One region of the Paraburkholderia sp. SECH4 genome, then DNA from elsewhere that is predicted to be linked to it. Evidence: riboswitches for the same ligand, from Rfam matches in the RefSeq annotation. Region 1 holds a riboswitch; each other region holds the start of a gene.
The links. Region 1 has a riboswitch for cobalamin ahead of M0D67_RS33995 (TonB-dependent receptor). Riboswitches for the same ligand answer to the same signal wherever they lie in the genome.

Region 1 (9,627 bases):
CCAGCCGCCCAAGACTGCCGGGCGGCTTGGTCTTGGTATCGATGATGTGTTGCAGTTCGGCACGCAGCGTTTGATCGAGCGGTTCGACTTCGGTCAATTCCGGCAAACCTGGCAAAGAAGTCATAGACGTTTCTAAAAGAGAGAGTGTTTTTATAAAGCGCTTAGCCTGCCGGCGTGTCATGCGCCGCAGGCGATTCGTGACGCGAGCGCGGCGCGGGAATCAGCGCCTCATGCTCGCCGTCGCGAATCAGAATCAACGGATAGCCGAACGCGCGGCTCGTCAGCGTGGGCGTCAGCACGTCGTGCACCGGTCCGGCATACGCGCCGCCGTTGCCGTCGAGCAGCAGCGCATGTGTTGCGAAGCGGCGCGCCAGGTTCAGGTCGTGGCACGAAAACATCACTGTACGCCGAGGTTCGCGCGTCCAGGCGGTCAGCGCTTCGAGACAGTCGATCTGATGGTGCAGATCCAGATGCGAGAGCGGTTCGTCGAGCAGCAATAACGGCGCTTCCTGGCACAACACTCCTGCGAGAGCAACGCGTTGACGTTCGCCACCCGAAAGCGACAGCACGTCGCGCGCGGCGAATGCGGCGAGTCCCAAAACGTTCAGCGCGGCATGCGCGGCAGCACGATCGGCCTCACCCTCCCAACCCCAGCCGGTCAGATGCGGAAAACGGTTCAGCATCACGATGTCGAGCACACTCGCGCTAAAGGCGTCCGCAGCGCTTTGCGGCATCAGCGCGCGACGCTGCGCGAGCGGCAATGGCTGCCAGTCGGCGAGACGCACGCCGTCGAGTTCGACATGACCCGCCGACGGCTGCGCCAGACCGGCGAGCGTGGATAGCAAGGTCGTCTTGCCCGCGCCGTTGGGGCCCGCGACGCACCAGATCTCGCCTGCGTAGAATGTATGCGTGAACGCGTCGAGCAAGGTGCGCATGCCCGCACGCAAGGTCAGGCGTTGCGCGCTAAGCGCCGAATGCGGGGCGTTGTGTGCGTTCATCATCGGCGCCTGCGCAACAGCATCCACAGGAACACGGGCACGCCGACGATCGACGTGATCACGCCGACCGGCAATTGCGCCGGTGCGATCACAGTACGCGCAATCAGGTCCGCGCCCATCACCGCGACACCACCACCGAGCGCCGCTGCTGGCAGCAGCATGCGCTGATCGTTGCCGAAAGCGAGCCGCAGCATATGCGGCACGACGAGCCCGACAAAACCGATCGTGCCGGCCGTGGTCACAGCCGCGGCGGCCGCCAGCGACGCCACCAGATACACGCGCAAGCGCAGCGGCATCACAGCAACGCCGAGCGCCTGCGCGGCGGCGTCGCCCCGCAGCAGCACATTCAGACGCGGTGCTGCGGGCACGATCGCCACCAGCACGATGACGAGCGCGGCGAGCGCCGTCCATGGCATCGCGCCGCCGTTCAGATCGCCGGTCAGCCAGAACAGCATGCCGCGCAACCGATTGTCCGGCGCAAGGTTGAGCAACAGGGTGATGACGGCGCCCCAGCCGGCCGCGATCACCGCGCCGGTCAGCAGCAAACGCGGCGACGTATCCTGCGGCTCGCCTCGCCACAACTCACGGCGTGCGAGGCCAAGCACCAGCAGGATCGACACGAAGGCGCCGGCGAACGCGCTGGCATCGACGATCCACCACGCACAACCGGCGATCATCGCGACCAGCGCGAATGTCGCCGCGCCGCCGGAGACGCCTAATACGTAGGGTTCGGCCAACGGGTTGCGCAACAGCACTTGCAGCAGCGCACCGGCCAGCGCAAGCAACGCGCCGCACGCGAAGCCGGCCAGCGCGCGCGGCAAACGCAGCGTGCGCACGATCTCACCGGCAAGATCGCCGGACTCGACATGCGACGCGTGCGACGGCAGCAACGCCGCCAACACGCGCGCTGGCGCGAGCGACACGCTGCCCAACGCGAGCGACGCCATCAGCACAACCAGCGCGACTGCCGCGAGCACGAGCCAGATCGCGGCCGCGCGCTTCGCGCTCATCACGCGCAACGTGGTCGTGGACATCGGGCTCGAGCTACGGTTCATCGGCGCGTTCTCATGCAAATACGTTCGTCACTGCTGCTGCCAACCGACCGTGACATACGCACCGCGCCGCGGCGAGTTATACGAGTAGGCCGTTTCATAGTCCTTGTTCAACAGGTTCTGGATCTGCGCGGCGACATACCACGCCTTCGTGATGTTATAGCGCGCCGACAGATTCACCCCGCCATAGCCGCCCAGCGTGCCGCTGCTATCTTCACGGGCGCCGCTGACGATCCACTCGCCGCCGACACGCCACCCGGCAATGCTGCGATTCACCGCCAGCGACGCGAAGCGCCTTGCACGCCGCACCAGATCGGTATCGCTATCGAGGTCGACGGGATTCTGCAGCGTTACCGACGCGCGCACATCCGTCTTGCCCACATGGCCGCTCCACGATCCTTCGAGCCCCTGCACCTTCGCACGGCCGACGTTCTCGGCCAGATAGATGCCGGGCGTAACCTGCTCGTAGTCGATCAGATTCGAATAACGCGTCTGGAACGCGCTCAGACGCATCACACCAAGCGCGTTCGACGCGTACTGCAACGCTGCTTCGATCGAATGGCTGCGCTCCGGTTGAATCGACGGATTGCCGCTGAGCGGATAGTACAGATCGTCGAAGCTCGGCGCGCGGAATGAATCCGAATAGCTTGCAGTCGCCTTCCAATGCTCGGTGATGTCGAAACCGTAGCCGAGATAGTAACTGTTCGCCCCGCCGAAATCGGAATACTGATCGCGCCGCACGTTGGCCTGAATCTGATTGCGCCCAAAGCGCCCCGTGTAGCCGACAAAGCCCGAATCCACATGCCGGTCGGGAGCGGCGAACGTATCCGAGTCGAGGCTCTGGTCCAGATGCTCATAGCCGACCTGCAGTTTCTGCTGCGCGGCGAGCGCGAAATCGTTTTGCCACGTGTACTGGCGATTGTCGGTATCGAAGCGGCCGTTGTAGATGCCGTTGGTATTCGCCACGCTGCGGTCGTCGCCTTCGGAAACGATGAAGTGCGTGGTCCACCAGTCGGTCAGTTTGCCGTTCGCGAACACCGACACCTGGCGCACTTTGCTGTAGAGGTTGTTCAGATCGGTCGGCACACCGTACGCGTTGTCGTAGCTGTTATTGCCGTTCGACTGGAAATAGGTGACGCCCGCGTCCCACTTGTCGCTGAACTTGTGACGCAGCGAAGCCGAGATGCTTTCGTTCAGATAGCCGTTCGCGTTCGGATTCGCGTTGGGTGCCTGTGACGGATTGAGCGACGAAAAACCGTCGTCTTTCGAGCGCGCGAGCGAAATGCTGAAGGTGGTGTTGCCGTCTTTATCCAGCGCGCCGTTCACACCGGCTTGCTGCGTCTGCGTGTGATAGCTGCCATAGCCCACCGAAAAATTGAAACGCGGCGGATGGTCGCCGCCGTCTTTGGTGAACACCTGCACCACGCCGCCAATTGCGCCGGAGCCGTAAAGCGCGGACACGTTGCCATTCACCACTTCGACGTGATCGATCTGGTCGAGCGGAATCTGCGCGAGTTGCGGCGCGCCCAGGCTCACGGAGTCGACCCGTACGCCGTCGATCAGCAAAAGCGATTGCGTCGACGACGCGCCGCGCAGAAACAGACTCGTCGTGGAGCCCGGGCCACCGGTGCGCGAAATTTGCGCGCCGGGCGCGAGTTGCAGCAGACCGGGCAAATCGGTCGCGGTCGTATCGGCGATGTCCTGCTGATCGAACAGCGTGGTCTGTGGGATCGCATCGGCGAGCGGTTGCGGCCCGCGCTCCGCGGTCACGACAACGGGCGACAACACCGCGGGTGACGAACCGGTCGCCCCCGTATCGGCAGAAGAAGAAGACGGCGACGAAGAAGCAGCAGCAGCTTGCGCATGCACGACGAGCGGCAGGCTCGCAAAGGCGAGCAACGCCGCGCGAGCGATGGGGGACAGCATGGGATGACATTCCTGTGGATAGCGTGCGCGGCCCGCTTCCCCGCGGGCCGATGCGTAACGAGGCGCCCGCGTTGTTTTACGTTTGCGCGGGAACGAACCTCTCCCTCTGGCCGGTATTCGGGCTGGCGACACATCGATCCCGCCTTCCCACGCGTGACGCGCAGTGGCACACTCGCGTGTTCAGCTTCAAACACGCGATCAGGATCGACCTGCATGACGAATGCGGTCGCTTACCGTTGCGGGGGCAGCGCAGGTTAGCGCGTTCAGACGAGGCGCGCGCCCTGCTTCCCGTTTAACTGCGCACACTGTGGAAAAGCGTGCGCGAGCACCAAAGTGCGGCCAGTTTAGGAGCGGCCTTCAGGTCCGTCAAGAATGGTTAATCCGTGCGCAAACTGTTCTGTTAAGTGCAGGTTATTGTCCGATGCATGAGTTGTTTTTCATCATATGGTCGATAAAAGCCGGCACAAAGCGATGTTGTTACGTCTCGAAACGAGACAATTGTCGGAACCTGCGACATTCCGCGCTAAAATGCGATGTCTTTAGAGGACGCAGCAGATGCTCACCGAACTCGAAACACTTTCACAGAATATCGGCAAGCTGATTACGATCAGCCAACGCCACAATGAAGCGCGGCTCGCGCTCGAAGATCAGCTCGCCCAAACGCGTGCCGAAGCAGAGGCCACACGCACGGAACTCGCGCTGATGCGCGAGGAGCGCGATGCGCTGCAGGCGGAACGCGACGCGCTGTCGGCAAAGATCGACGACGCACAGGTGCGCCTCAATGCGATCCTCGAAAAACTGCCGCGGGCCCGCGCGCACAGCGAGCCTGATAATCAGCTCGATCTGCTCGAGGCCGCGCCGCATGAGGAAGAAGCGGAGAGCGACGTCACCCGCCATGGAGAAAATGCATGACCACCAAGCAGATCGAAGTATCGATTCTCGGCGTGCCCTATCGTCTCGCCTGCTCGCCGGAAACTGAAGGCGCGCTGCTTGAAGCGGTTGCACGCGTCGACGCCGAGATGTCGAAGATCCGCAATAGCAGCAACGTGCGCGGCACGGATCGCATTGCCGTCATGGCCGCGCTGTCGCTGGCATCGGAACTGCTTAAGCTGCAAAGCAGCGTGCGGCACGGAGAAGCATTTCCCGCTGAAGAAATCCGGCGTACAATGCACCAGATGAACGAGCAACTGGGTACTGTGATTCAGCAGTACAGCATGTAAAAGTATCTTGTAGCCGGTCCTGAGATCGGCTGCGGATTCAAACGAGGTGCATGAGCAAAGATTCATGCAAACGTTTTGAATTCAATCGGTTTGACTTCCCTGCCTGGTTCGCCAAGGTCATATATTCCTTGAACCAATGCCATGTGCACGGTTGTGGAAATTTGTAGCACGGGTGTGCGCGTCACTCTGTCTGATGTACCCGAAGTGCTGCTAACTGCGACCAATTCTGAACCCCCGGTTCAGGATGCCGGCCTAGCGGCTAAGGCGGGGACCTATTCAAACGGCATCGGACTTCGGTTCGGTGCCGTTTTTCTTTGGGCCTCGATTTTTCTTGCTGTATCAAACCTTTAACGTTCAATTCGATTCATGCGCTACTGGCTAATGAAGTCCGAACCGGACGAAGCAAGCATCGACCATCTTGCCCAGGCACCGCACCATACGTTGCCGTGGACTGGCGTGCGCAACTATCAGGCGCGCAACTTCATGCGCGACACGATGCAGGTCGGCGACGGTGTGCTGTTCTATCACTCGAGTTGTCCGGAGCCAGGCATTGCGGGGCTCGCGGAGGTATCGTCCACCGCGTATCCGGACCCCACTCAATTCGATAAGAAGAGCCCCTACTACGACCCGAAGTCGTCGCAGGAAACGCCGCGCTGGCTACTCGTCGATGTGGTGTTCAAGAAGAAGATCCCGTTGATTCCGCTTGCCGCGCTGCGCGAGCATGAGGAATTGAAGGACATGCGTGTGCTCGTCAAAGGCAACCGCCTGTCGATCACGCCGGTGACCGAAGCTGAATGGCGCTTCATCACCAAACGTCTTGTTTAACGTTGCATACGCACATGTGATCCGTTGCGGCTTGTTTCACGCGCAAGTCTGTGCGCGGATGAAAGCAAACGTTGAGCAAACGTCAAATTAGGGAACCAAGCTCAGGTTACAAGCGCCTAACGGACTCGCAAACGTTGTGCCATCGCATGGAGTTCGCTCCAATCGTGCACAACCTGTTCAAGCAAGGAGTCCAAAAATGACGAAAAACACCGCACGTGCACTCGCTCTCGCTCTCGTATGCGCCGCCCCTGCCGCGTTCGCACTGACGCCGGCCATGGCCCGCGCGCAAGGCGTGACGCAGTATCAGCCCGCCGGCGTGCTGTCGCTGAATGCACAGGCAAGCGCTGAGGTGCCGCAAGACGTCGTCGATATCACGCTGTTCTACGAGCAGGAAGCGAGCGATCCGTCCGCGCTCACCTCCACGCTGAACCAACGCGCCGACGCAGCGCTGCAAAAAGCCAAGGGCGTGAACGGCGTAACAGCTCGCACCGGCTCCTTCTCTATCTACCCGTCCACCGATCGTGACGGCCGCATTTCCGCATGGCGCGGCCGTACTGAAGTTGTGCTCGAGTCGCACGACTTCGCCGCGGCGTCGAAACTCGCAGGCCAGATGGCATCGATCATGCAGGTCGGCAACGTGCAGTTCTCGCTGTCGCCTGAAGCGCAGCGTGCAGCGGAGCAGAAGCTCACCGGTGAAGCCATCAAGTCGTTCCGCGAGCAAGCCGCTTCTTCGGCGCAGGCGTTCGGCTACAACGGCTATTCGATTCGTGAAGTCAACGTCGGCCACAACGGCGTCATGCCCCGTCCGATGATGATGATGAGCGCACGTGCAATGGGTGCCGATGCTAAGGCATCCGCGCCGGTGCCGATCGAAGGCGGCACGTCGACGGTAACAGTCAATGTGTCGGGCTCGGTGCAGATGAAGTAGCGCGTTTTACGCCAGAAGTACCGCTGCAATGAAAAAAAGCCACGGCATGCCGTGGCTTTTTTCCATTGGCTACTCAGCTCACTACGATAAAACGTAGCGCTCAATTCGCACCGACCGTCTGCGCCGGTTCACGCCGCGCACGGCGATAGGACCACACCAGTATCCCGATGCCCACGAGGATCATTGGCAGCGAGAGCCATTGGCCCATTGAGAGACCCATTGCCAGAAGCCCAAGGAAGTCATCCGGCTCACGCGCGAATTCCACCGTGAAACGCGCAAGGCCGTAGCCGATCAGGAACACCGCGGAAATCGCGCCCATCGGTTTCGGTTTGCGTGAGAAGAAGAACAGCACGAAGAACAGCGCCACGCCTTCCAGCGCGATCTCATACAACTCCGACGGATGACGCGGCAGCATGTGATATTGCGCGAACACGTCGTTCAGATGCCATTGCGCGGCCAGTTGCGGATGCGCGGTGAGCCACGCGGCATCATCGGGCGCGGCGCCTGGAAACAGCATCGCCCAGGGCGCTGACGGATCGGTCACGCGGCCCCACAACTCACCGTTGATAAAGTTGCCGAGGCGCCCTGCCGCGAGCCCGGTCGGCACCATTGGCGCGACGAAATCGGTGACCTGCAACCACGAGCGCTTGCGCTGATAGGCGAACAGCACCATCGCCAGCGTCACGCCGAGGAAGCCACCGTGAAACGACATGCCGCCTTCCCACACCTTGAAGATGTCGAGCGGATGCGCGAAGTAAAAGCTCGCCTTATAGAACAGCACGTAGCCGAGCCGGCCGCCGAGAATCGTACCGAGCACGCCGTAAAACAGCATGTCGTCGATATCCTTAGCGGTCCAGCCTTGCGCGGCGACGTACGGCAAACGCAGCCGCAAGCGGCCGACGACGATCGCCGCGATGAACGCAACGAGGTACATCAGTCCATACCAGCGCACAGCAAGCGGCCCCAGATGAATGGCAACGGGGTCGAAATTCGGGTGAATGAGCATCGTGTTGTTATGGGCAGTTCAGGTTCAGAAGCGGATTTCTAGTCGAGTTTCAAGTAGCAGCCGGCGGTGGGCGCATCATGCGGCGCATGCGTTGGACGGTTTCGCTTGCAATGCGTTCGCGGCAGCGGCTCACCTAAGCTCGCCTAAACACGAGGCGCCGCGAACTGCGCCTCCATGGTGGCCGCGTGCGCTCGGACGATCTCGATGAAGCCGGCCAACACCGGACTCACCTCCGCCGTGCGCCAGACCAGCCCCGTCTCGATCGCCGGCACCGATTCGGAGAGCGGCCGGTACACGACACCCGTGCGGCGCAGATTACGCAACGATTGCGGCACCAGTGCGACGCCCATCCCGGCCGACACAAGGCTCACGATCGTCTGCATCTGGATCGCCTCCTGGCCGACCCGGGGTGCCAGGCCCGCCACGCCGTAGCAATCCATAATGATGTCATAAAAGCCTGGCGCCAGACGTCTTGGGAAGATCACGAGCGGCTCGTCGGCGACGTCACGCAGGCTGATGGGCGTTTCCAGCCACTCCGCGTGCGAGTCAGCCTTGGAGCCGGCGGCGCGGCCCACGCGCTGCGCCATATCCGTCGACATCGCGATCACCAGCGGCTCGCGAGCGATCGGCAGCCACGAGAGCTGGGTGGCATGGCGCGACGGCAGCGGCGCGATCACGAGGCCTGCGTCGATGCGCCCGGCCACCAGTTCGTCGATCTGCACGTCGCTGGTGGCTTCGGTCAGTTCGAGGCGCACCCGTGGATGGCGCGCGCCGAAATCGCGCAGCAGCAACGGCAGCAGGCCGTAATCGGCCGTCGAGACGAAGGCCAGCGACAGCGCCCCGGCCTCGCCTCGTGCGAGGCTCTGCGCCAGCGGCCGCAGCCCCTCGGCGCTCGCCAGCAGGCGCTGCACTTCGGGCAACAGGTCAGCGCCCACCGGAGTCAGCTCCACCGAGCGCTTGGTGCGCGCGAACAACTCGACGCCGAGTGTTTCCTCCAGCGCCCGAATCGCCTGCGACAACGGCGGCTGCGTCATGGAAAGACGCACGGCCGCCCGCCCGAAGTGCTTTTCTTCAGCGACTGTCACGAAATAGCGCAACTGGCGCAGGTCAGGAATCGTAGGCAACATGATTAATACATTTTACGACCTAATCGAGCCTGAATAATATATTGGACACGCGCATCGCAAAACTGCACCCTTGCGCAACGCGTCGGAACTAAACTGAACTGACCTGAACCGCCGTATCGGCCGACGCCGCCGGCAACGCATTGGCAGCGTCAGCGCAGCCTCTGCGGCAGCACCTGAGCCCCGCACACGCAGCACTGATCAAAACAAAACAGATTGGAGTCCCCCATGGCATACAACCGTCGTTCGAAGAACATCACGCAAGGCGTGGCGCGCTCACCGAACCGCTCGATGTACTACGCGCTTGGCTATCAGAAAGAAGATTTCGACAAGCCGATGATCGGCATCGCCAACGGCCACTCGACCATCACGCCGTGTAACGCCGGCCTGCAGCGTCTGGCCGACGCGGCCGTCGCCGCGGTCAAGGGCGCCGACGCGAATCCGCAGATCTTCGGTACGCCGACGATCTCGGACGGCATGTCGATGGGCACCGAAGGCATGAAGTACTCGCTGGTGTCGCGCGAAGTCATCTCCGACTGTATCGAGAC
Region 2 (9,627 bases), on a different contig from region 1:
GATTCGAGCGCCGGAAGCCGTCTGCGAATCAGCACCGGAATTTGCGCCGAGGTCCGTATCCGTATTGGAATGCGCAGCGGCACTCGGCACGGTCACTGCCGCCACCACACTCCGCGGATGAATCACCAACTCATCATCCCGCCCATCCCACGCACGTGGCGTCACGCGGATCGCGAGACGTGCGGATTCAGAGCGAGGCAATTGCGCGTCATCGAGCCACGGCGCTTCACCCTCGATGCGCGTGCTTTCACCCGCCAGCAGATCAGACACGAAGCGCTTGCCTTGCGCTATATCGGCAAGCGCATAGCCCTCAGGCGGATTGAGCACACACGTTCCAAAGCGCAGTTCGCCACTCGTTGTAATCGCAGGCGACACGTTCAACGCAGCCGCAATCTCGCGAGCCATCACGTTGACTCCCGCAAGTCCACCGAGCAAGGGCACGACCGCACTCCCATCTTCTGCAACGGCCAGCACCGGCGGCTCGACGCCCTTATTCGACAACAAGGGCGCGACGCAACGAATCACGATCCCGGCGGCGCACAACGCGATGATCGGCGTACCGCGCGCATACAGATCACACAGATGCGTGCGGAGTTCCGTGTATGAGACGTCAGCCTCGACTCGGCCCTGCAAGGCATGCACCTGGCAACCGGCATACAACATCTGGATACGCCGTGCGGTCTCCAGCGCGCCCGCACCGAGAATCACGATCGCGGGCGGCGTCAACCTTGCCATTTTTCCCCCGGCACCACGAGCAGCGAAAAATACGGCGAGGCCATCGGGTCGACTTCGTCAAGCGGCACGATGCGCTGATTGCCCATGGTCGCGCGTTCGACATAAAGCGCACGATGCGCGAGTCCCAGTTCGCCGAGCACGCGCCGCACCTTATCGAAATTGCGGCCGAGTTTCATGATGACGGCAGCGTCGGCATCGGCGAGACGCCGCCGCAGTTCGTCTTCAGGCAACACGCCGGAGAGCACCGACAAACTCTGATTGCGATACACCAGCGGCGAGCCGAGTACCGCTGCACCGCCGAGCATCGAGCACACGCCGGGCACGACTTCGGCTTCGAAACGCGCCGCGAGGCGGTCGTGCAAATACATGTACGAGCCGTAGAAAAACGGATCGCCCTCGCAAATCACCGCTACGTCGCGGCCCGCGTCGAGATGGCCGGCGACGACCTCCGCCGCGGTGTCATAGAAGTCGGCGATGATCACTTCATACGAAAGCGGCGGTTCGAGCGCTTCGGTCGTGACGGGATAAACGAGCGGCAGATGCTGTTGAGCGTCATGCAGATGCGCCTCGATGATGCTGAAGGCGTTGCCCTTCTTACCCTTTGCGACGAAATACGCGACCACGGGTGCCGCTTTCAGCAAGCGCAGCGCTTTCAGTGTGATGAGCTCAGGGTCGCCGGGGCCCACGCCCAGTCCGAATAAACGTCCTTGCACCGTCATTTACTCGACCTCCGTCGCCAGTGCGTTCACGGCAGCGGCGGCCATCGCGCTGCCGCCGCGTCGACCGTGAACCACGACGTAGGGCACGCCGCGACTGTCTTCGGCAAGCATCGCTTTCGATTCGGCCGCGCCGACAAAACCGACCGGAAAACCTAGGATCAGTGCGGGTTTTGCTGCGCCGGCATCGAGCATGTCGAGCAAGTGAAAGAGGGCGGTCGGCGCATTGCCGATCACGACGACGCTGCCGGCCAGCCGGGCCCGCCACAATTCGAGCGCAGCCGCCGAGCGCGTATTGCCGAGTTCGCGTGCGAGTGCGGGCACGTCCTGATGCGTCAGCGTGCAAATCACGTCGTTGTTCGCGGGCAGGCGTGCGCGCGTGATGCCTTGCGCCACCATGCCGGCATCGCACAGAATCGGCGCGCCTTGCGCCAGTGCCGTACGGCCCGCGGTGCCTGCGCCTTCGGAAAACTGAAGATCTTCAACGACGTCGACCATGCCGCAGGCATGGATCACGCGCACCGCGAGTTTCTCGAGGTCGGCAGGGATGCGCGACAAGTCGGCCTCCGCACGTATCGTCGCGAAGGATTGGCGATAGATCTCCTGACCGTCGCGAATGTAATCAAGCATCTGAGGGGCTCCGGGCCGGGTATGCCAATGGGGCGAGCATGTCGGCGGCTTGTTCGATCGTAAGTTGGTGCGCGACGCGCGAGCCGAAACCCGGCTGGCCGTCGCGTCGATAAAGGTCGTAGATGCCGGGCGCCGCAGCCAGCAGCGTGTACGGCGCGCAATGTGCGGCAGCGCATGAGCGCGGACAGCCGCTCAGATGGACGTCGACGCCGTCGGGTAAGCGATCTGCTAGCCGTAACGCATCGGCTTTGGTGTCGGCGAGGCTTTTTGCACAGCCTGTGGAACCGGCGCAGGCGATCAGACGTGTCATAGGCTGCGCTGGATCGCATGCGAGGCCTAGCGCGTTCATTTCAGCGAGCACGGTGGGTGCGGCATCGGCTGCGATATCCGGTAGTAACACGCTTTGCCAGGGCGTGATGCGCAGCGTGCCGTTGCCTTGCTGTTGCGAGAGCGTGGCGAGGCCGCGCAAGGTCGTGGCGTCGAGGCGTCCGAGCGGCGGTTGGCCGCCTACGTGCAGCATTCCCACGACTCGCTGTGCGTGCGCGCCGAGTCGCAGCGTGGTATCGGCGGCCGTGGGGCGTAGCCAGTTTGCAAGCGATGTGTCGCGTGACAGTGGGAAATCGACGTACGTTTGAGCGTGCTGCAATAGCGCGTCGACGGGATGCGTGGCGAGCAGGTGACGCATGCGCGTGGCATCTGGGGCGGCCAGATCGAGGAACGTATGCAGCAGCGCGCGGACGAGGTCTGTGACTTGCGCGGGCAGCACTGCGGCGAGAGCGCCTGCGTAATTCGGATGAGGATGGTCAACGGCGCTATGCGAGCCGGTACGCGCGATATGCGGGAAGGCATCGGCATCGGCATCGGCATTGACGTCAACGTCCGCGTTCGCCACAGCAGGCGGACAACCTGCCAATCCAAGCACAAATCGCACACCGTCTTCAGCTTGCGTCGCCGCGAGCCAGACATCATGTGGATGATCGAGTCTGGCAAGACGCTCACCACCATCGAGCAGTAGCGCGAATTTGGGCGATAGCGCCGCGAAACGCGCTTCGGATTGCAGCAACGTGAGCAGTTCGACGCAAAGCGGCCTCGTATCGAACAGCGCAAATGGATCGCGCCCGGCAGTTGGGCTCACCATCACATTGCGCACATCGTCCGCAGCGGACGCCGAAATTGCGGTAGGAGCTTGTCGTGCGGTCGTCGGTCGCGTATTCGAAGCATCCGCTGCGCCGAACCGAGATGCGGTTGAAGTATTTGCCAAGGTCTTTAGCAGCAAGCTGTCAGCATCCACCGCACCGGTCGCCCGAATCGGCCCAAGCCCCGCATCGACCAGCGCCGCGATCAACGCCGCTTCATGCCCGCTTCGCACGCCACGCACCTGCAGATTCGCGCGATTGGTCAGCTCGACCACACCGGCCGCATGCCGCTCGCTGACGTCGGCGATCACCGCGGCCTGCGCCGCGCTCAACTCACCGCCGGGCAATTTGATCCGGCAAATCCCCCCATCGCGCGCCGCGACGATGCGCAGCAGCCCCGGGCACGCCGAGGGCCGCAGCGCGAGGGCCGCATCGGGCAAAGCAGTGGAGGGCGAAGCTTGATTCAAGACGGACACCGGGTTTAGCGTCGCGCGACGGCCCGAGCAAGCCGCAAAGCGGCGATTGCTGCGGCATCGGTACACCCCGCCCGATGTAGGCTGGCACGAACAGTCTGGCCGGCAGGTCTCCTGGCTGGCAGGTCATGGTCCGCCGCGGCCTTCCCGGTCGAACCAGTGGCGCGGAGCGCAGGCGGACTCGCTGCATACAGTTGCGGGGGCAGCCACAGCAACACTGTGTTCCCTCTTCGGCCCCGAAGGGCACCGGCGGCTGTATTATGCCTTTTTTCGAACAGCACAACGAGGCTGGACGCTTTGATCGGCGTGGCACAGCGCATTATTTGAAGATACAGAATGAGGATGGATGCATGCCGGCGTGGCTGACCGTGGTGGGCATAGGCGATGACGGCTTCGCCGGCTTGGGGAGGCCCGCGCGGCGTGCTTTGCTGGAAGCGTCGGTGGTTTATGGCGGCGAACGTCATCTGGCGATGCTGCCCGCACGCCTCGCCGCGCGCCGTGAGGCATGGCCCAGGCCGTTCGATCTCGCGCCTTTGCTGGCCGAGCGTACGGGGTCGGTGTGTGTGCTGGCGAGTGGGGATCCGATGCTGTTCGGCGTCGGCGCGACCCTCGCGCGGCAGTTGCCGGCAGGCGAGTTGCGGGTATTGCCGGCGCCGTCGTCGTTGTCGCTGGCGGCCGCGCGGCTTGGCTGGCCGTTGCAGGACGTCGCCACGGTTTCGCTGGTGGGAAGGCCATTGCCGACGCTGAATGCTCATCTGCACGACGGCGCGCGCGTCTTCGTGCTGAGTGCCGATGGGCGCACGCCCGCCGCGCTGGCCGAACTGCTGAATGCGCGCGGTTTCGGCGCGACCCGGATGACCGTGCTGGAACATTTGGGCGGCGATCTGGAGCGGTGTATCGATGGCCGTGCGGACCAGTGGTCTGCGGGCGAAGTGGCAGCGTTGAACCTGATCGCGCTTGAATGCCGTGCAACGGAAGGCGCCCCGCGTTTGCCGCTGACCGTCGGCTTGCCCGACGACGCCTTTCGCCACGACGGTCAGTTGACCAAGCGCGACGTCCGCGCGATCACGCTGGCACGCCTCGCGCCGACGCCCGGCGAATTGCTATGGGACGTGGGCGCGGGCAGCGGCTCGATCGGCATCGAATGGATGCGCGCGCACCCGACCTGCCGCGCGATTGCGATCGAAGGGCACGCGGAGCGGCAGCGGTTCATCGAGCACAATCGCGATGCGTTGGGCGTGCCGGGTCTGCAACTGGTGGCTGGCCGCGCGCCTGATGCGCTGGAAGGATTGGCTGTGCCGGATGCCGTGTTCATCGGCGGTGGCGTGACGGTGCCGGGCGTGCTCGACGCGTGCTGGGCGCGTCTGCGCGACGGCGGACGTCTGGTTGCCAATGCCGTGACCTTGCAAGGCGAGGCCGCGCTGGCAGCGTGGCGTGAGCAACACGGTGGCACGTTGACCCGCATTGCGCTGGCCGACGCACAGCCGCTTGGCGGCTTCGATACGTGGCGCCAGGCGCTGCCGATCACGCTGCTGGAGGTCACGAAGCTGGCTGACGGCGCCGACGGCACGTTCCGTGCGAGCGGCGCGAACAGCACGAGCAATACGAGCAGCACGAACGCCGCTAGTGGCATCAATGCCGCCATTTGCACATCCGGCACCTCAGCCACCCCCGCAGACTCACCACCCCACCCGTAATGCGCGAAGAGACGCCCGAACAACCCGCGCCGCTGCGTAGCGGCTACACGACCGGCAGTTGCGCCACCGCGACGTCGCTCGCGGCCGCGCGTCTGTTGCTCGCGGGTATCGTCAGCGAGGTCGCGGAGATCGTGTTGCCGAAGGGCCAGCATGTGCCGATGCCGCTGGTGTTCTGCCGCCTGACCGCCGACGGCGCGGAAGCGGGCACGGTGAAAGACGCTGGCGACGACCCCGACGTGACACACGGCGCGATCGTATTCGCCCGCGTGCGACTGCTTGCCGAACCGGGTGTGATCTTCCGCGCAGGGCCAGGCGTTGGCACCGTGACGCGCGCCGGCCTCACGCTGCCCGTCGGCGAACCAGCGATCAATCCGGTCCCGCGCAAGATGATGACCGAGCATCTGACCGAGCTCGCGGCGGAACATGGGTACGGCGGCGGCTTCGAAGTGACGATCGGCGTCGAAGGCGGCGAAGCACTTGCACTGAAAACGATGAACCCGCGCCTCGGCATTCTCGGCGGCTTGTCGATTCTCGGCACTACCGGCATCGTCCGGCCGTTCTCGTGCTCGGCCTATATCGCATCGATTCATCAGGGCATCGACGTCGCGCGGGCGAACGGTTACCTGCATCTCGCGGCCTGCACCGGCAACGCAAGCGAAGACGCGATGCGCGCGCATTACGGTCTGCCGGACATCGCGCTGATCGAAATGGGCGACTTCGTCGGCGCGGTGCTCAAGCATATGAAGCGTGCGCCGGTCGAGCGCTTGAGCGTGTGCGGCGGCTTCGGCAAACTCAGCAAACTGGCGGCCGGGCATCTCGATCTGCATAGCCGCAATTCGAGCATCGATCTGGAACGGCTTGCGACCTGGGCTGCGGAGTATGGCGCCGACGACGCGTTGCAGGCGGCGATCCTCGCCGCCAATACGAGTCAGCAGGCGGTCGCGTTGGCTCACGCGCGGCAGGTACCACTCGGCGATATCGTCTGCCGTCACGCGCTGGCCGTCGCGCGCGCTATCGTGCCGCCGCAGGTCGCGGTCGAAATGTTTGCGATCGATCGCCAGGGCAATCTGATCGGAGCCGCGCAATAATGCGGGTCCTGCTGCTCGGCGGCACCGGCGACGCTTTGCGGATCGCCAGACAGCTCGGCCCTGAGCATGTGTACAGTCTCGCGGGCCTTGGCAAGGTGCCGGACGATCTGTCATGCGAGGTGCGCGTGGGCGGCTTCGGTGGCAGCGAAGGGTTGGCGCGTTATATCGAGGACAGACGCATTAGCCTCGTGATCGACGCGACACATCCGTACGCCGCGCAGATCAGCGCCAATGCCGCGAAAGCGAGCGGCGCCGTGCAGGTACCGTGCTGGGCGCTGCGCCGCGAGGGCTGGCAGCCGCAAGCTGGCGACGACTGGCGCATGGTCGACGATTGGACCGAACTTACGGCCGCGCTTTCTTCATTCAAGCGGCCACTGTTCACGCTCGGACGCGAACCGCTCGCGCATCTCGACGAAATCCCGCCGCAGCAGTTCTGGACAATACGCTGCCTCGACGCACACGAAGCCAATCCACGTGCGCGGATTCTGGCGACACGCGGGCCGTTTACGCTCGAAGGGGAGCGAGCGCTGTTCAGCGCGGAAGCATTCGATGTCGTCGTCAGCAAAAACAGCGGTGGCAGCGCCACGGAAGCGAAACTCGAAGTCGCGCGCGAACGCGGCTTGCCGGTCGTCATGCTGCGGCGCCCTGCATTGCCCGCAGTCGATCGCGATTTTGCAAGCGTGGCCGACTTGCTGGAAGCATTGCAAGTCATAGGTTAAATGGCGCATGCATGTCATGCCGGCCAAACGAATCATGGAGTAGTGAATGACGGTGTTTTTTATCGGCGCGGGTCCCGGCGACCCGGAACTGATCACGGTGAAAGGGCAGCGCCTCGTGCGTGGCTGCCCGGTGATCCTGTACGCCGGCTCCCTGGTGCCGGCCGCTGTGTTAGAGGGGCATAGCGCGGAGCAAGTCGTCAATACCGCCGAGCTCGACCTCGATCAGATCGTCGCCTTACTCAAGGCCGCACACGACAAAGGCCAGGACGTGGCACGCGTGCATTCCGGCGACCCGTCCTTGTATGGCGCGATCGGCGAGCAGATCCGCAGACTTCGCGAACTCGACATTCGCTACGAGATCGTACCGGGCGTGACGGCAACCGCGGCATGCGCGGCGACCCTCGGCTGCGAACTCACCTTGCCCAATATTTCGCAGACGCTGATCCTCACGCGCTTTGCAAGCAAAACGACGATGCCGGACGGCGAACAACTCGCCGACCTCGCGAGACATCGCGCGACGATGGCGATTCACCTCGGCGTGCGCCATCTTGCCCGCATCGTCGATGAACTACGGCCGCATTACGGCGGCGCGTGTCCGATCGCGGTGATCTATCGTGCGAGCTGGCCGGATGAAGAAAAGATCACCGGCACGCTCGACGATATCGTCGGCAAAGTGCAGTCCACCAACATAGAGCGGACTGCGCTGATCCTGGTGGGACAGGTGCTGGCGGCTGAAGGATTCGCGGAGTCGACGTTGTACGCGAAAGGCGGCTGATCCGTACACCGCCGATTCGTTATCCCCCTGTTTTCAACTGCGCCCACAACCTGCCCTCCAGACGTTTGATCTGAGCGGGCAAGGGCTTGAGCAGAAACAGCGTTTTCAACACGGACTCAGGCGGGTACACGGTCGGATCGTTGAGAATTTCCGGCCGCACGAATTTGCGCGCGGCGGCGTCCGCATTCGGATAGAACACCGCATTGGTGATCCCGGCATGAACCTCGGGGCGCTCGATGTAGTTGATCCAGTCGAGCGCCGCCTCCGGATGCGGCGCATCTTTCGGGATCGCCATCATGTCGAACCAGACCGGCGCGCCGCCTTGAGGGATGAAGTATTTGACCTCGTAACTCTTGTTGGCATCGCGCGCGCGATGGCTCGCCATCGACACGTCACCCGACCAGCTCAACGCGAAACAGATGTCATCGCCCGCAAGATCGTTGATATAACTCGTCGCGTTGAACTGCGTGATGTACGGGCGGATCTTCTTTAGCGCGTCGTACGCGGCCTGGTAGTCGGCCGGATTCACGCTGTTCGGATCGCGCCCGAGATAGTGCAGTGTGACCGCGAACACATCGGTCGGCGCATCGAGTATGGATACGCCGCAACTCTTCAGCTTGCTCAGATATTCGGGCTTGAAGAGGATGTCCCAGTTATCGAGCGGCGCATCGTTGCCAAGAATCTTTTTGACCCGCGTGACGTTGTAGCCGAGCCCCGTGGTGCCCCACGCCCACGGCACCGCGTACTGGTTGCCGGGGTCCGCATCGGCGACCAGCTTGAGCAGACTGTGGTCGAGGTTCACCAGGTTCGGCAGTTTCGATTTGTCGAGTTTCTGGTAGATGCCGGCCTGGATCTGCTGGGCGAGAAAGTTCGAGGTCGGCACCACAACGTCGTAGCCCGTAGAACCCGTCAGCAGTTTCGCCTGCAAGGTTTCGTCGCCGTCGTAGACATCGTATTGCACATGAATGCCGGACTCTTTCTCGAAGTTCGGCACGGTGTCTTTCGCGATGTAGTCGGCCCAGTTGTACAGATTGAGCTGCTTTTCGTCGGCGTGCGCGGCGGTGCCGAACGCGCAGAACAACAGCGCTGCCAGCAGCGGCGCGGTCGGCCTCGGCTTCATGAAGGTGTGGGGCATGATGGTCGTCCAGAGAGGATTCAACAGAGCGGTCGCGGCCTTACATACGCTGATGGCGTTGCAGCTTCTGATTGCGCATCAGGCACAACATATCGGCGGCAAGGTGGGCCGCGGCGAGCGCGGTGACGTCGCTGTGGTCGTAGGGTGGCGACACCTCCACCACGTCCGCGCCGACCAGATTCACGGCGCCCAGCGCGCGAACGATTTCCAGCGCCTGCGCCGAGCTCAGGCCGCCCGCCACCGGCGTGCCCGTGCCGGGTGCGAAGGCCGGATCGAGACAGTCGATGTCGAAGGTGAGGTAGGTGGGCGCATCGCCGACGATCGACAGCACTTCGTCGATGGTCGCCTGTGTGCCGTTGCGGTGGACCCACGGCGCGTCGAGAATGCGCACGCCCATGAAGTCGTCGTTCCAGGTGCGAATGCCGATCTGCACCGAGCGCGCGGGATCGATCAGCCCTTCACGGATCGCCCTGTAGAACATCGTGCCGTGATTCAGCGAATCGGGGTTGTCGTCCGGCCACGT
Region 3 (9,627 bases), on a different contig from region 1:
GATCGAGCGACAGGACTGGCGCCCCGCTGGCACGCGCCAGGATCATCGGGTCGAGAAAGTCGGGGCCGGTCTTGAATACGCGCACGCGTCGCCCCTGTCGCCGATGGTAGCGAGCCAGACCCGCGGTAATCGTGGTCTTGCCTTGGCCCGACGCGGGCGCGCTAATGAACAGGGCGGGGCACGCGGACATCGCTCAGAACTCCACGCCACGCTGCGCTTTCACGCCTTGCTCGCGATACGGGTGCTTGACGATGCGCATTTCGGTGACGAGGTCGGCGGCTTCGATCAGCGCGTCCGGCGCGTGACGGCCGGTCACCACCACGTGCAGCATCGCCGCGCGCGCGTTCAGTACCGACAGTACTTCGTCGAGCGGCAGGTATTCGTATTTCAGCACGGTGTTCAGTTCGTCGAGGATCACCATCTGATAGTCGCCGCTTTCGATCATGCGACGTGCTTCGTTCCACCCTTTGCGCGCGGTGGCGATGTCGGCGTCGCGATTCTGCGTGTTCCAGGTGTAGCCGTCGCCCATCGTGACGAAGTCGCAATTGGCGATTGCGCCGAGGAAGTCGCGCTCCGACGTATGCAGCGCGCCCTTGATGAATTGCACGACGCCGAGGCGCATGCCGTGCCCGAGCACGCGCACGGCCATGCCGAACGCTGCGGTGGTTTTGCCTTTGCCGGTGCCGGTATTGACGATAAGCAGACCTTTTTCGACGGTGGCGCTGGCCTGCTTTTTCTCATGGCCCTCGCGCCGGCGTTCGGTCATGCGCTGATGGGATTCGGGATCGGTCTTCATGGGAGGTCCTGTTCTTGAGCGTCGGTGTTTGTGTGTTCGCGGGCGGGGCGGGCGGTGGTCGATGCTATCGCGACTGTGACGCCGGCGTGTACGGTTTTGCGCACGAGTAGCCGTGCGTTGGGGGTGTCGGCTGCAGACGAGGCAACTGGGGTAATTGATCCAACCGATGCATGGGCCGCACCAGGTACGCTGGCTGCACCAGATTCGGCCGCCGCAGCGAGCAAGGCGCACGGCTCACAGACGCCGTCTATGCCGAGATGCTCGCGTGCGGCCGCCGACGGATCGTCCACGGAGATCGCCGCAATTTGCTCGCGGCTGAACAGCTTCAGCGGCAGCGCATGACGTGCGCAGAATTCGAGTAAGCCGGCTTCCTGGGCTTTGACGTCGACCGAGGCGATCGTGCTGATTTCGTCGAATGGATGCGAGCCGAGCGTGGCACGTACAGCCGTTTCGATTTCCTCGGCGGAGCTGTGCAAACGACAACCGATACCGACCGTTAGCGTTTTCATTGCGTGTCCGCGGGGTTCGCTGCCAACATTCACCGCATGCCGCGCCAACGCCAGCGACGCCACACCGCCGATCACCACGATCGCCGGCGAGCCGAGCCCGGCGCGCGAGACCGTATCCGCGAACTCGCCGAGCCGCGCGAGCGCATGCCGTTGCTCGGGGCGCGTAGCCGATTCGATCGCCGCGCACGGCGTATCGGCGCTCATCCCGGCCGCGAGCAACGCGTCGACGATTTCGTTCAGCCGCCGCATGCCCATGTAAATCACCAGCGTCATCCGCGTGGCGACGAGCGCGGCCCAGTCCGGCTCGCCGCTGCCGGCGCCGTGTCCGGTGACGAACACCACACCTTGCGCGTGATCGCGATGCGTCACAGGAATGCCGATTGCCGCGGGCGCCGCAATCCCGGCGGTGATGCCGTTGATCACGTCCACGCGGATGCCCGCGGCATGTAGCGCTTGCTGTTCTTCGCCGCCACGGCCGAACACGAACGGATCGCCGCCTTTCAAACGGGCGACGCTGCGTCCCGCCTGCAGATGTTCGAGCATTTGCGCGACGATGCCGGCCTGCGGCGTCGACGGATGCCCGCCACGTTTGCCGACGTACACGACCAGCGCGTCGGCGCGCGCGAACTGCAGCACGTCGGGGTTCACCAGATCGTCGACCAGGACCACATCGGCTTGCGCCAACGCGCGCGTTGCCTTGAGCGTCATCAGTTCGACATCGCCGGGGCCGGCGCCGATCAGCCAGGCGCGGCTCATTGCGGCGTGCATGGCGTGCGCCATGTCGTGATAAACGGAAACGGATGAGGCTCGATGAGGCCGGAGGCGACGGAAATTGAGGTCATGCGGTGCTACGGATTACGCGCGACGAATAACGCTGCTCGCCGCGTTTCTCACAGGGAAACGCCAACGGCCGCGCGACGTCGTGCTTCAGCGCCTTCACATCCGTCCCTCGCGGATTCCGGCGGCCGGCAGCGTGACGTTCGCTGCCTCCGCGTCTGGCCGGTATCCGGGCTGGCGGCCTCATGCGTTTTGCCTTCCCGTCCGGATTCGTCGGACAGTGGCATCAAAAACGCATGCGCGATGCGAAAGCACCGCAGGTCGCTTACCGTTGCGGGGACAGCACAGGTTGAGCGCAGCGAGCGCGGCCTGTTTCCCGTTTAACTGCACATGCGAACGCATATGCGGGCACCAAACGCGCGCATACGATAGCACACGGCGGGCCGCGCCGGCACTGTGGAAAGGCCTTGCCGCAGCCCGCGGTTCCTTGACGGCACGGGGCGCTCGGCCTACACTCGCACGCACTTTGGTGCTCGCGTGCGCGCTCGTGCGCATGCAGTTAAACGGGAAACAGGGTGCCCACCTGCAATGGACCGGGTCAACCTGTGCTGCCCCCGCAACGGTAAGCGAAAAGCGGTGCGTTCAAGAGCGCCGCGGAGCCGGCTTCGATGTCCACGCGCAAGGCCGCGTCGGCATATAACCACTGGGCGAGAAACCACTCGTCCGGGAAGGGGAAGCGGCGCTTTCGCCAGCCCGGATACCGGCCAGACTACGAAGAACGACCATCGCGGGGATGCGGTGGCGCGTTCATGACCTCATTCTCGTTTTCTGTTTTTCGGTTGCCTCGGCAACGCCGTTGTTCGTCCCCGTGTCTGGTTAATGTCGTGGTTTGGGGCATGTGCCCCGTTTGCCCAACCTGTACACAATGCGCCGGCGTGCACGAGCAGCTCCTACGGATGGACCTCACGATGCAAACTCAAATGCGCAAGATCCCCGTCACCATCGTCACGGGCTTTCTCGGCAGCGGCAAGACCACGCTGCTGCGGCACATTCTTCAGCATGCGGGCGGCAAGCGCATCGCGGTGATCGTCAACGAGTTCGGCGAACTCGGCATCGACGGGGAAATCCTCAAGGGTTGCGGCATCGGCTGCGATGAAAACGGCGTCGAAACCGAAGGGCAACTGTATGAACTCGCGAACGGCTGCCTGTGCTGCACCGTGCAGGAAGAGTTTTTCCCGGTGATGGAAAAGCTGGTGGAGCGCCGCGAGCAGATCGATCATGTATTGATCGAGACGTCCGGCCTCGCATTGCCGAAGCCGCTGGTCCAGGCGTTCAACTGGCCGCAGATCAAGAATAGCTTTACCGTCGACGCGGTCGTTACCGTGGTTGACGGCCCGGCCGCGGCGAGCGGCCAGTTCGCCGACAACCCGGTCGCCGTGGATGCGCAACGCAAGGCCGATCCGAATCTCGATCACGAATCGCCGTTGCACGAATTGTTCGAAGACCAATTGTCGGCGGCCGATCTGGTGATTCTGAACAAAACGGATCTGCTCGACGACGCGCAGCAGGCTTCTGTCGAGGCCACCATCCGCGAAGAAATTCCGCCGCAAGTGAAGATCGTGCGCGCGCAGATGGGTCAACTCGACCTGCATACGCTGCTGGGCCTTGAAGCGGCGTCGGAAGAAACGATTCATCTGCGCCACGACCATCACGGTTCGGCCGAAGACGCCGATCACCATCACGACGAGTTCGATTCGGTGGTGGTGCACGCGAATGTTTCGTCGCGCGAAGCCGTGATCGCCGCGTTGCAGGGCCTCGTCGAAACCAACACGATTTACCGCGTGAAAGGGTTCGCGGCGTTGCCGGGTGCGGCGATGCGCTTGGTGATCCAGGGCGTGGGCCGTCGTTTCGATAGTTATTTCGACCGGCGCTGGCAAGCGGGTGAAACGGGCGCAGAGCAACAAAGCCGCTTCGTGCTGATCGGCGAAGACCTCGACCAGGCCGCGCTGCAACAGGCATTCGACGCTGCGTTGGGCGCCGTCGCGAACAGCGCCCAGCCGCAACAGGCGTAACCTGTCATGCATCTGCTGCGCACTACGCCGGGCGGTTTTGTCGACGATACACAGGGCGTGATCCGGATCGATCAACGGCCCGCCGATATCGTGGTGCTCAGCTCCGCGGATACCACGCTGTCGTTGCTCGCGAGCGTGTTTCCTCGTCTGGGCGCGGGTTTTCCGAGCGTGCGGCTTGCGAACGTCACGTATTTGCGGCAACCGGCTTCGGTCGATTTCTATGTCGAAGACGTGTTGCAGCATGCGCGTGTCGTGGTGGTCGATCATCTCGGCGGCGAGGCGTACTGGCCGTACGGCATCGAACAGGTGGTCGCGCTCGCCGAGCGCAAGCAGCAGACGCTCGCGATGTTCTCCGGCGATCTGCAGGAAGACCCGAATCTCCTCGCGCGCAGCACCGCCGACGCCGATCTGTGTCATCAGCTATGGCGCTATCTGCGTGAAGGCGGCCCGCAGAATGCCGAGGCGTTCCTGCGCTTTCTCGCGTACCGCGCGCTTGGCTGGGGGCGCGAGCCTGCGCTGCCGCGCGCGTTGCCTGCCGCGACGCTCTACCATCCCGAACGCGACACGCCGACCATTGCCGACTGGCAGGCGCGCTGGCGGGAGGGCGCGCCGGTCGCTGCGATTCTGTTCTACAAGGCGCATCTGCAAGCGGCCAACACGGCCGTGTTCGACGCCCTGATCGATGCGCTCGAAGCGCAAGGCCTGAATCCGCTGCCGATCGCGATTACCTCGCTTAAAGACGCGATGAGCCGCGACGTCGTACAGCAGTTGTGCGCGCAACATGATGTCGCGCTGGTGCTGAATACAACCGCATTCGCCGCGTCCGCTATCGATGACCCCGAGCCGCTTGCGCTCGCCGGCGACGCGCCGGTGATGCAGGTGATCCTGAGCGGCGGCAATCGCGAGGATTGGGTCAAGGACAATCAGGGCCTCAACTCGCGCGATATCGCCATGCATATTGCGCTGCCGGAAGTGGACGGCCGCATCATCACGCGGGCGATCAGCTTCAAGGGCCTCGCCTATCGTTGTCCGCATACCGAAGTCGACGTGGTCCGCTACCAACCGGACCTCGAACGCGTCGGCTTTCTGGCCGAATTGAGCCGCCGCTGGTGCCGTCTGCGCACGCTCGATAACGCGGACAAGAAACTTGCGCTGATCCTCGCCAACTATCCGATGAGCGAAGGGCGCATCGGCAATGGCGTAGGGCTCGACACCCCGGCCTCGGTGGTCGGCATTCTGTCCATGTTGCGCGATGAGGGATATCGCGTGGCCGAGCTGCTCGCCGACGGTGACGCGCTGTTGAAGAAGCTGACCGAAGGCGTGACCAACGATCCGGTCGTGCGTGACTTGCGGCCTGCGTTGCAAAGCCTCGCGCTCGACGACTATCTTGTGTACTTCAATGCGTTGCCCGCCGAAGCTCGCAATGCGCTGAACGCGCGTTGGGGCTCACCCGAGCAGGATCCGACACTGCGGCGCGGCCGTTTCATGATCGCGGGCTGGCGTTGCGGGCAGGTGTTCGTTGGGATTCAGCCGTCGCGTTCGCGCGAGCAGGGCGATTACGCGAGCTATCACGACGCTGAACTCGTGCCGCCGCATGCGTATCTGGCGTTCTATTTCTGGCTGCGTCATCAGTTCGGCATCGACGCGGTCGTGCATGTCGGCAAGCACGGCAATCTCGAATGGCTGCCCGGCAAGAGCGTCGCGTTGAGCGATGCCTGCTGGCCCGATCTGATTCTCGGCCCGATGCCGCATCTGTATCCGTTCATCGTCAACGATCCGGGCGAGGGCAGTCAGGCGAAGCGTCGCGCGCAGGCCGTCATCATCGATCACCTGATGCCGCCGCTCACGCGCGCCGAAAGTTACGGGCCGTTGCAGGACCTCGAGCGCCAGGTCGACGAATACTATGAAGCACTGATGGTCGACCCGCGCCGCTCGAAGCTGTTGAGGCGCACCATTCTCGCGACCATCGTCGAGCATAAGCTGCATGACGAGTTGAGTCTTGCGGAGCCGAACGGCCAGGACGATGAAGATGCGCTGCTGACGCGCGTCGATGCGTGGCTGTGCGAGTTGAAGGAGGCGCAGATTCGCGACGGCTTGCATACGTTCGGGCAGTCGCCTGAGGGTGTGCAGCGGCGCGATACGTTGCTGGCGCTGGGGCGCTTTCCGGTCGGCGATGGCCAGGGCGGCAAGGCTGGTTTGATCGACGCGTTGGCGCGCGATCTGCTGATGGATCATCTGTTCGATCCGTTGTCGGTGGACTGGGCTGCGGCGTGGGACGGTCCACGTCCTGAGGTATTGCAGCGGGTGAGCGATGCGCCCTGGCGGCATTGTGGCGATACACGCGAGCGTCTGGAACTGCTGGCGGCTGAGATGTTGCGTGAAGTGTGCGGCCATGAAACGTCCGATGCGGCGCCCGCAAGCGGAACTTTGCCGCAAGCCGAACGCGTGATCGAACGTCTGCGCAACGACGTATTGCCGCGGCTCGACGCCTGCGGTCCGCAGGAAATGCTGAACCTGAAGCGCGGCCTTGAGGGGCGTTTCGTGCCGCCGGGGCCGAGCGGTTCGCCGTCGCGCGGACGGCCCGACGTGCTGCCTACCGGCCGCAATTTCTATTCGGTCGATACGCGCGCAGTGCCGACGCAAGCGGCATGGTCGCTCGGTTTGAAATCCGCGCAGCAGTTGATTGAACGGCATTTGCAGGAGAAGGGCGACTATCCGCGCGCGATCGGCCTCTCGGTATGGGGCACCGCGACCATGCGCACCGGTGGCGACGATATCGCCCAGGCACTCGCTTTACTCGGCGTGCGGCCGAAGTGGGCTCCAGGCAGTCATCGCGTGACCGATTTCGAAATCATGCCGATCGAGGCCTTCGACCGGCCGCGTATCGACGTCACGTTGCGCGTATCCGGCTTTTTCCGCGATGCCTTCGCGAACGTGATGCATCTGTTCGACGCCGCCGTGCAGGCCGTGGCCGAACTCGACGAGCCCGAAGAACTGAACCCGATCCGCGCGCGTGTGCTGCGCGAACGCGACGTGCTGATTGCGCGCGGCATGGACGCCGCCGAGGCGCGCAAGCGTGCCGGCTGGCGCGTGTTCAGCGCGCGGCCTGGCGCTTATGGCGCGGGTCTGCAGGACATGATCGACTCGCAGCAATGGCAAACCGACGCCGATCTCGCGAACGCCTATCAGGCCTGGGGCGGTTACGCCTACACTCAGAAAAGCGCCGGCGAAGAAGCGCGCCAGGCATTCGGCACACGTCTCGCCGCAATGGACGTCGTGCTGCAGAACCAGGACAACCGCGAGCACGACCTGCTCGATTCGAACGATTACTACCAGTTCCAGGGTGGCATGGTCGCGGCTGTGCGGCACCTGACTGGCACTCAACCACAGATCTATCACGCGGATCACAGCAATCCGGCCGCGCCACGCGTGCGCACGCTGCATGAAGAGATCGCGCGGGTGGTCCGCTCGCGCGTGGTCAATCCGAAATGGCTCGATGGCGTGAAACGCCATGGCTACAAGGGTGCCGCCGAAATCGCGGCGACGGTCGACTATCTCTACGGCTACGACGCAACCGCGCGCGTGATCGCCGATCATCAATATGCGCTCGTCACCGACGCTTATCTGAACGACGCCGACACGCGCGAGTTCTTGCAACGGCACAATCCGCACGCCATGCATTCGATCTGCGAGCGTCTGCTCGAAGCGATGCAGCGCGGCTTGTGGCAGGCGCCCGGCGACTATCGCGCGCAAGTCGAACAGCATCTGCTCGCGAGCGAGCAGCAGATCGAAGGAATGCAAACATGAATGCTGCGACCCAACGGCTCGCTTTCCCCTTTGCCGCGCTGATTGGCCAGACGCCATTGCAGCAGGCGCTCCTGCTCGCTGCGATCGATCCTGGTCTGGGTGGCGTGCTGGTGAGCGGGCCCCGCGGCACGGCGAAGTCGACCGCGGCGCGCGCGCTCGCGGAGCTGTTACCCGAAGGGCAATTGGTGAATTTGCCGCTGGGCGCGAGTGAAGACCGCCTGATCGGCACGCTCGATATCGAAACCGTGCTGCGCGATGGCTCGGTGCGTTTTTCGCCTGGCTTACTCGCGAAAGCGCATCGCGGCGTACTGTATGTCGACGAGGTGAATCTGCTGCCCGATGCGCTCGTCGATGCGTTACTCGATGCGGCTGCCAGTGGAGTGAATACCATCGAACGCGATGGCGTCTCGCATAGTCACGATGCGAGCTTCGTGCTGATCGGCACGATGAATCCGGAAGAAGGCGAGTTGCGGCCGCAACTGATCGATCGATTTGGTTTGATGGTCGGGTTGCAGAACTGTTTTGAGCCACAGGTGCGTCAGCAGATCGTCAAGGCACGTCTGGCGTTCGATCTCGATCCGCAGGGTTTTCGTGCCGGCTATACGCAGCAACAGGAAACGTATGTTCAGCGGATTCATGCGGCACGTGAAGTGCTGCCGCAACTTGACTTCGACGACGCCGTGCATGCGCATGTGAGTGCGCTGTGCATCGACGCGGCGGTCGATGGGTTGCGTGCCGATCTCGTGATGTTGCGCGCGGCGCGGGCATTGGCGGCGCTGGAGCAGGCGGCTGCGGTGACGACGGAGCATGTCGAACGGGTCGCTGAGTCGGTGCTGATGCATCGGCGCCACGATCGCGAGACGCGTGCAGGTGGCGACGCACGTGAGAGTGAAGCGCCGCGGCAGGTTGTCGACGATGCGGATGCTGCGTCCTCGCCATCTTCACTAGATTCAACGTCAAGCGCCGCCGCTGCCGGCGATAGCGATTGGGGTTACTTGTCACCGCAGCCCGCAGGCGTCGCGCAGGTGAAAGGCGTCATTCCGCTCAACGCAAAAAAACGCTGAGCCATCGGAAGGGTGCCGCCGCTGACTCGCGCAGCGGTTTTCGATGGCGGCAAGGTGCCGGCGCAGGTCCGCGTAGCCGCTTGCAAGGTGCGCCGGGCAAGCGCATTGCATGGCTGCCGACGCTCATCGCAATGCGTCAGGACACGTTGCGCACCGAGCATCTGCGTTTCGCGCGAGAGGCGCCGCGGGGCGGGGTGCTGCATTGCTTTGTGCTCGATTGCTCCGGTTCCATGCTTGGCGGCCAACGCCTCGCGCTCGCCAAGGGTCTGCTGATCGCGTTGTTCGATCGCGCCAGTGCCGCTCGCGCCGAGGCGGCGCTGGTGTGTTTTGGCGGGGCTGGTGCCGATCTGCGCTTCGGTCCGGCTGTGCCGCGCTGGTGGAACGAGCGGTGGCTAAGACCGGTGGGCGGGGGCGGTGGGACGCCGTTAGCGTCCGGCGTACGTCATGCCGCGCAGGTGCTGGAGCGCAGCGTCCGACGCAAGCCCGCGCAGCAGCGCTGGCTGTGGATTCTGACCGATGGGCGCAGTGGCGATCAACCGACGCGGCCGCGACACGCGGATGAGGTGGTATTCGTCGACTTCGAGCGAGCGGCGATACGGTTG

Region 2: another riboswitch for cobalamin. It lies ahead of M0D67_RS17140 (oxidoreductase); the one in region 1 lies ahead of M0D67_RS33995 (TonB-dependent receptor).
Region 3: another riboswitch for cobalamin. It lies ahead of cobW (cobalamin biosynthesis protein CobW); the one in region 1 lies ahead of M0D67_RS33995 (TonB-dependent receptor).

Annotation. Positions count from the first base shown of each region.
Region 1 covers NZ_JALOCP010000038.1:9,136-18,762, reverse strand. Annotated here, with positions in the region: gene cobT (nicotinate-nucleotide--dimethylbenzimidazole phosphoribosyltransferase) at 1-124, opposite strand, end outside; gene M0D67_RS34005 (ABC transporter ATP-binding protein) at 162-1,001, opposite strand; gene M0D67_RS34000 (iron ABC transporter permease) at 998-2,053, opposite strand; gene M0D67_RS33995 (TonB-dependent receptor) at 2,081-3,976, opposite strand; cobalamin riboswitch at 4,067-4,324, opposite strand; gene M0D67_RS33990 (hypothetical protein) at 4,532-4,888, shown strand; gene M0D67_RS33985 (cell division protein ZapA) at 4,885-5,196, shown strand; RNA gene ssrS (6S RNA) at 5,290-5,471, shown strand; gene M0D67_RS33975 (EVE domain-containing protein) at 5,563-6,021, shown strand; gene M0D67_RS33970 (SIMPL domain-containing protein) at 6,218-6,949, shown strand; gene lgt (prolipoprotein diacylglyceryl transferase) at 7,050-7,955, opposite strand; gene M0D67_RS33960 (LysR family transcriptional regulator) at 8,099-9,082, opposite strand; gene ilvD (dihydroxy-acid dehydratase) at 9,308-9,627, shown strand, end outside.
Region 2 covers NZ_JALOCP010000011.1:86,475-96,101, forward strand. Annotated here, with positions in the region: gene cobJ (precorrin-3B C(17)-methyltransferase) at 1-735, opposite strand, end outside; gene M0D67_RS17130 (precorrin-2 C(20)-methyltransferase) at 723-1,454, opposite strand; gene M0D67_RS17135 (precorrin-8X methylmutase) at 1,455-2,081, opposite strand; gene M0D67_RS17140 (oxidoreductase) at 2,074-3,684, opposite strand; cobalamin riboswitch at 3,777-3,956, opposite strand; gene cbiE (precorrin-6y C5,15-methyltransferase (decarboxylating) subunit CbiE) at 4,041-5,387, shown strand; gene M0D67_RS17150 (cobalt-precorrin-5B (C(1))-methyltransferase) at 5,387-6,475, shown strand; gene M0D67_RS17155 (cobalt-precorrin-6A reductase) at 6,472-7,194, shown strand; gene cobM (precorrin-4 C(11)-methyltransferase) at 7,241-7,969, shown strand; gene M0D67_RS17165 (polyamine ABC transporter substrate-binding protein) at 7,989-9,089, opposite strand; gene speB (agmatinase) at 9,145-9,627, opposite strand, start outside.
Region 3 covers NZ_JALOCP010000068.1:1,222-10,848, reverse strand. Annotated here, with positions in the region: gene M0D67_RS40385 (cobyrinate a,c-diamide synthase) at 1-190, opposite strand, end outside; gene cobO (cob(I)yrinic acid a,c-diamide adenosyltransferase) at 194-796, opposite strand; gene M0D67_RS42205 (cobalamin biosynthesis protein) at 793-1,305, opposite strand; partial or broken gene cobA (uroporphyrinogen-III C-methyltransferase) at 1,345-2,061, opposite strand; cobalamin riboswitch at 2,285-2,513, opposite strand; cobalamin riboswitch at 2,593-2,866, shown strand; gene cobW (cobalamin biosynthesis protein CobW) at 3,051-4,154, shown strand; gene cobN (cobaltochelatase subunit CobN) at 4,161-7,961, shown strand; gene M0D67_RS40360 (ATP-binding protein) at 7,958-9,025, shown strand; gene M0D67_RS40355 (VWA domain-containing protein) at 9,106-9,627, shown strand, end outside.